One region of the Rhizobium sp. CECT 9324 genome, then DNA from elsewhere that is predicted to be linked to it. Evidence: predicted binding sites of a transcription regulator. Region 1 holds the regulator's gene; the other holds the start of a gene.

Region 1 (3,420 bases):
AGGCGGAAGGCCAGATCGGGCGGCTTGAGGCGGAAATCGCCGAGACCCAGGCACAGCGGACCAAGGGGGAGCAGGAAGTACTGCGCGCAGAAAGCGCCTATCGCGAAGACGCACTCGAACGGCTGCAGGCCATCCAGGGCGAGCGCGACATGGTGCGAGAGCAGTTGCGGGAAGCCGCAAACATTCTGGAACGGGCAACGATCAATGCACCAGTCTCAGGGACTGTCGTGCGAATCCACTATCATACCAATGGCGGCGTGATTGAGAGCGGCAAGGCAATTCTCGAAATCCTGCCCGCAGGTGTGCCCCTGATCATCGAAGCGCAGATACCCAGAAACGATATCGACAGCGTGAAGCTTGGCCAACCCGCCACCATCCGCCTGGTGGGGCTGAACCAGCGGACGACGCCGGTTCTCGAAGGAGACGTCTTTTACCTGTCGGCGGATGCGCTCCAGCAATCGGGAAACACGTCTACCGCGCCCCATGATGTCTATCTCGCCAGGATCAATATACCGCCGACGGAGATTGCACGTGTCCAGGGCTTCACGCCGACACCCGGCATGCCGGCAGAGGTGATGATCCAGACCAACAAACGGACATTTTTCAACTATCTCGCCAAGCCGATTACCGACAGCATGTCACGGGCATTTTCCGAACAATGATCCCATGCCAGAATAGCGAGCATTGCGCGTAACTCGGTCGCTTCCGCAAAGGCTGAACCGAGTTCGCTGTGTCGTCGCCATGGCTTCACCATGCAAGGCAATGCATCAGGATTGCGTGAAAATCGCTGCATGAATATTTCGAAACATCCGCCTTGACGCACACCCTTATTGGCGCCCATTTTTTTGTGATCCGTCAGCCAAACGCATGCAATGTTCACGGAAATTTATCCACTTGCGGAACACATATGGAACATATAGTGTCTGTTCTGTATTTGTTTCACCAATTGGGGCATCGCATATGCTGACGCGCAAGCAACAGGAACTGCTTCTTTTCATCCACGAACGGATGAAGGAATCCGGCGTGCCTCCCTCTTTCGACGAAATGAAGGACGCGCTCGACCTCGCCTCGAAATCAGGCATTCATCGCTTGATCACTGCGCTCGAGGAACGCGGTTTCATTCGCCGCCTGCCCAATCGCGCCCGCGCGCTCGAGGTCATCAAGCTGCCGGAGGCCTATACGCCGAGCCTGCAGCCGCGCCGGGGCTTTGCACCGAGCGTGATCGAAGGCAGCCTTGGCAAGGCGCCACCCGCTCCCTCTGCGCCGAGCCGCTCAGCCAGTGATAGCAATTCTTCGTCTGTCAGTGTGCCCGTCATGGGCCGGATCGCCGCCGGCGTGCCGATTTCGGCCATCCAGAACAACACGCATGACATCACCGTGCCCGCCGAAATGATCGGTTCGGGCGAACATTACGCGCTTGAGGTCAAGGGCGATTCGATGATCGATGCCGGCATTCTCGACGGCGACACCGTGATCATTCGCAATGCGTCCAACGCCAATCCCGGTGACATCGTTGTCGCGCTCGTCGACGATGAAGAGGCAACACTGAAGCGCTTTCGCCGGCGCGGCGCATCCATTGCGCTCGAGGCCGCCAACCCCGCCTATGAGACCCGCATCTTCGGACCGGATCGGGTGAAGATCCAGGGCAAGCTCGTCGGGCTGATCCGCCGCTATCACTAAACCGGCCCGCCCTGTTACGCTGGCCCGTCGGTCGGCGGCAAACGACTTACTTCTCCTGTGATAGGAGAGTTGCCTTTGGCTTGCTCGTGCGATGTGTGGCTCTCTGCCTGTGAGCCGCTTCGCCAGTCGTAGAGGCGGTGACGGGTCCAGGCGCGTGCAGGGCCGTCAAATGACGGGACGATCGTCATTGTCCTGCTGGAGCGATCCCGAAGAAAGACTTCCAGGCTGCCGGTGGCACGCAAGGTTTCGGCTGAAATCAGGCGAGCACCGGAGCGACAGTGTGCAAATCCCGGGCGTTGAGCGACGATGACAATGTCGGCGAGATCACAGGCAATGCCGGTTACCTCGTGGCGTTCGAGCGTTATGATGCGCCAGCCGTGGTGCATCGCGGCGCAAGCGTCCTGGATGCAGATAAAATTCTTCTCATCGGCAACCTTCAGGAGATCTTCGAGTTTTTGGCGGGCTGTTGATATTTCGGTCCCCGACAAAGGGGTGCGCTTTGGCCGGTCTGGCGACAGAAGCGCGGCGGTGCCGGACATTTCTTCCGGCGGGATCGTCCCGGCAATGCGTAGCGCGGGCTGCCATTGGTCGAAAATGAAGCTCGGCGGACGTTGGCGGTTGGTGGCAAGCTGATCATCGTCGATGGGCGTGTGGGAGGCGGGCCAGAAACCGACGAGACGTCCATCTTCGCTGATCGCCAGATCAGCCCTTGGTGTTCTTGGCGAAAGGCATGCCGTGAGCAGCGCGGAGGCAACCAGAAACGTGCCGATATGGCGCAGACGCGTGCGCAGCAGCGTGAGCAACAAAAAACCCGCAACCGTTGTCGGCAGGAGCCATGCCGGCTGGCGGGAGAACGTGTAGCCGTCTCCCCAGCCGGCGATTTCGTGCGCGACGATCAGCACCCATTCCAGGCCATAGCCCATGACGATGAGAAATGGAGCATCGAGCCCAAGCGGCATCAGGATCATCGCAATGAAGCCTGCCGGCATGACGACAAGCGAAATCAATGGCATGGCAATGAGATTCGCCTCCAGACTGTGGGTCGCGAGGCGGTGAAAGTGGCTAATGGCAAAGATCGCCGTGGCCAGTCCGCCGATGATCGACGTGGCCAGAGTTCCGCCGAAGAAGCGAGCGAAGGCGGCAAGCAACAAAACCTTGCGCCCGCGAAAACGCGGCAGAAAGTCTCTGGGCCTTTTGCGCCAACCGGCGTAGCCGGCGATCAAAGCGGCGGTCGCGGCAAAAGACATCTGGAAACTGGGGCCCATCACGGCGGAAGGCTGGACCAACAGGATGATGGTCGCAGCCAGTGCAAGGTTGCGCAGACTGATGGCGGGCCTGTCGACAAGGACCGCAACCAGCATGATCGAGGTCATCAAATAGGCCCTGACCGCTGAGACCTGATAGCCGGAAATCAGCACATAGCCCGTAACTGCGATCAGCGCTCCCACGGCTGCGATCTTCTTGACGGGATAGGCCTGGGCCACCACCGGGAACAGACTGAGGCCCGCCCGCAGGCCGACGAAAAAAATACCGGCGGCGAGCGCCATGTTGAGGCCCGAGATCGCCGTGATATGCGCGAGGCCGGAAAGGCGAAGTGCCTCGGTCGCCGCCTTTGACATCGAACGCCTTTCGCCGGTGATGATCGACGCGGCAAATGCGCCGGGATCACCCGGCAAGACGGTGCGTATGCGGGTGGAAATCTGGTCTCTCAAAGAAAAAAGCGCCTGGTCGGCTGACTGC
Region 2 (3,420 bases), 2.2 Mb from region 1:
ACCGCGAACGTTACCTGTGGCCACGCCGCCAATGACGGCACCGGATGCCGCGCCGATGGATGCGCCCCGTTCGGTTGCGGTGCACGATGCGAGGGGAGCAATCAGTGCAAGTGCAAGGATGATCTTTTTCATTGTTCCTGTCCTTTCGACGACGAGGTGTTAGATTCGGCCCATCAGCATCAAGATGATGAGGATGAGAAGTACCAGTCCCAAGCCGCCGGACGGGCCGTAACCCCAGCTGCGACTATGACCCCAGTTCGGCAGAGCGCCGATCAGCAGAAGAATAAGAATAACGATGAGAATGGTGCTCATTGGGGGCCTCTCCTAAGCCTATGGAAAAATTTGTGTTCTGTGCTGCATGAACGCCACCGACTTTGATTTGTTCCATCGACGTGGCGAGAGTTTTGAGCAATTCGTCGAGATGGGTTGGCATCGCAGGGCCGATCATCCGAAGCAGGGACGGCGTGACGCACCTCGTGTGGTGAGCCTGGATGAAGCTTTCCACGATTCGATCCGTCTGCATCTGGTGCTCGACCATCGGAAGATGTCCGCATTGCTGCAGGATGACTGTCTGAGCCTGGGGTAACAGCCTGGAGACATGCAGTTGATGCGCCGGTGGAACGACTACGTCATTCGCACCGACGAGATTGAGGACCGGCATGCGCAATTGCTCCAAATCCGGCAAAAGAGTCGTCCCGGACATGAAATTTATGCATGCCGCGATATCTTCGGAACGGCCACGCAACAGGTTTTCACGGACCTCTTCCATTGCCGCTCGCGATCGTTCGTCCTCCCAGGGGCACGCCTTGTCATAAACGCATTCAATCGATCCCCAGCGAAACTGCTCGCTGGTCGAGATCCAGCGATGAAAGAATTGGCGAAACAAATAGGGTCCGACATGTGGGATGCGCAGCAACCGTGCAGCCAGTCGTTCCTGTCCCTCGAACCGTCCGCAAGCGAAGGCTCCGATCATGATCACCGAGCGCACAAGTTCGGGATGGGCGAGGGCGAGCAGCAGGGCGACGAACCCGCCGGTGGAGTGACCTATCAGCGTTACCGGTCGGCCGTCGAAATCACGGCGGATCGCAGCAGCCAGCGCATCGGTGACCATCAAGCTGGTAATACGTTCGCCCGGCCCATCCAGTATCCAGGGATGATGCCCGGGAAGAGGGTAGGCTGCAGTCCAGCCCTGCCGGGTAATCGTCGGCGCATAAGCATGCCAAAATGCTGGGGCCATGACCATGCCGTGCAACAACACGAAGTCCTGTCCGTCGCTTTTCCGACTAATCCATTCAGCAGGTGGGTGCTTATGTGCCATCTCAGTGATACCTCGGCTACCACAACGCGGTGATCAAAGCCGAGGTTCCATGCACGGAACAGTTCAAATCCAGACGATCGAATGGCTATATTCTGGTTTTTGGCGATTCAGCATATGGTGGTCAAGAACGAGCTTGGTCCGAGATGTAGCCGTGAACAAATCCGGAATTCGCCGGAGTCTGTGATTCGTCTCTGATTCGTTCGCATACTGTTCCGTCGGCTAATTCGCGCGCAAAAAGATGATTCTGATCAAGGGCTTGCGGCCTTTTTCCCGGCTTGGGCGACAAGCAGCTTGCCTTTGGTGCACTTCATCGCCATTTGTTGCCCAGGGTCGCCCCCCCCCTTTGGTACGGCGGCCCTGTGAACTGGAGCGGTCTTTGAATACCCAACCCATGATCCTGAGTGGCCGCAGCGTGACAGCCGTGCTGGGGCCAACGAATACGGGCAAGACCCATTTCGCCATCGAGCGCATGGTTGCGCATGGATCCGGGATCATCGGACTGCCGTTACGACTGCTTGCCCGCGAGGTTTATACTCGTGTCGTTGAGCGCGTTGGCGTGCAAAATGTCGCGTTGGTGACCGGCGAGGAAAAGATCTCGCCGCCGAATGCGCGCTTCTCGGTTTGCACTGTCGAGGCGATGCCGCGCGAGACCAAAGCGTCTTTTGTGGCGATCGACGAAATTCAGCTCGCCGGTGATCTCGAGCGCGGGCATATCTTTACCGATCGGCTGTTGCATTTGCGCGGACGGGACGAGACGCTGCTGCTTGGTTCGGCAACGATGAAATCGATCCTTATTCAGCTTCTGCCCGGCATTACCATCGTCGAGCGGCCGCGCCTGTCGCAGCTTTTTTATGCCGGACAGAAGAAGATCACCCGGTTGCCACAGCGCACGGCGATCGTCGCCTTCTCGGCCGATGAGGTTTATGCAATTGCCGAATTGATCCGCCGTCAACGGGGCGGTGCTGCCGTCGTACTCGGTGCACTGAGCCCGCGCACCCGCAACGCCCAGGTTGGGCTCTACCAGGAAGGTGATGTCGAATATCTCGTTGCAACCGACGCCATCGGCATGGGCCTCAACCTTGATGTCGACCATGTGGCATTCGCCCAGGATCGAAAATTCGACGGCTTCCAGTTTCGCAATCTGAATGCTGGCGAGCTTGGGCAGATCGCAGGCCGCGCCGGTCGGCACCTGAAGGATGGAACCTTTGGGGTGACCGGGCGGGTCGATCCCTTCGACGACGAGTTGGTCGAACGGTTGGAGGCGCATCAGTTCGACCCGGTCAAGGTCCTGCAATGGCGAACTGCGCATTTCGATTATTCTTCGGTAGCGGCGTTGCGGCGCAGCCTGGATGACGCGCCGAAGATTGCAGGATTGACAAGGGCCTTGCCGGCCATCGATCAGCAGGCGCTCGAATATCTGGCACGATATCCAGAAGTGATCGATCTTGCCAATCGGCCCGACCGGGTCGAGAAATTGTGGGAGGCCTGCGCGCTGCCCGATTATCGGCGCATTACGCCCGCACAGCATGCTGACTTGATTCAGAGCCTGTTTTTCGATCTGGTTCGTCAGGGTGCGGTAAACGAAGATTTTCTCGCCGAGCAGGTCCGCAGAGCCGATCGGACGGACGGGGAAATCGATACACTATCCGCGCGAATCGCGCAGATCAGAACTTGGACTTATGTGTCGAACCGGCCGGGTTGGCTTGCCGATCCGACACACTGGCAAGAAAAGACGCGGGAAATCGAAGACCGATTGTCCGATGCGCTACATGAACGGTTGACGAAACGCTTTGTTGATCGCAGGACATCTGTGCTCATGAAGCGCTTGAGAGAGAATGCAATGTTGGAAGCTGAAATCAGTGTGAACGGTGATGTCTTTGTAGAAGGACATGCCATGGGACAACTCTCCGGTTTCCGGTTCACGCCGATTTCCGGTGCCGAAGGTCCGGATGCCAAGGCAATACAGGCGGCGGCCCATCGGGCCATGGCGCTGGAATTCGAAGCGCGTGCTGCGCGGCTTCATGCCTCCGGCAACAATGATCTGGCGATCGGATCGGATGGACTGGTACGTTGGGTCGGTGATCCGGTGGCGAAGCTGTCCG

What was found. The regulator LexA, encoded in region 1, represses DNA repair genes until DNA is damaged. The targets are predictions, from matches to a motif close to TGTTCNNNNTGTGTTCNG.
Region 2: the regulator LexA is predicted to act here: its motif matches at 1,516-1,533, upstream of LQ231_RS00820 (helicase-related protein).

Annotation. Positions count from the first base shown of each region.
Region 1 is NZ_CAKKMZ010000001.1:2,339,877-2,343,296, reverse strand. It holds gene LQ231_RS11635 (HlyD family type I secretion periplasmic adaptor subunit) at 1-662, shown strand, start outside; gene lexA (transcriptional repressor LexA) at 961-1,680, shown strand; gene LQ231_RS11625 (ComEC/Rec2 family competence protein) at 1,695-3,420, opposite strand, start outside.
Region 2 is NZ_CAKKMZ010000001.1:160,896-164,315, reverse strand. It holds gene LQ231_RS00835 (glycine zipper domain-containing protein) at 1-132, opposite strand, end outside; gene LQ231_RS00830 (DUF3309 family protein) at 160-312, opposite strand; gene LQ231_RS00825 (alpha/beta hydrolase) at 245-1,318, opposite strand; gene LQ231_RS00820 (helicase-related protein) at 1,710-3,420, shown strand, end outside.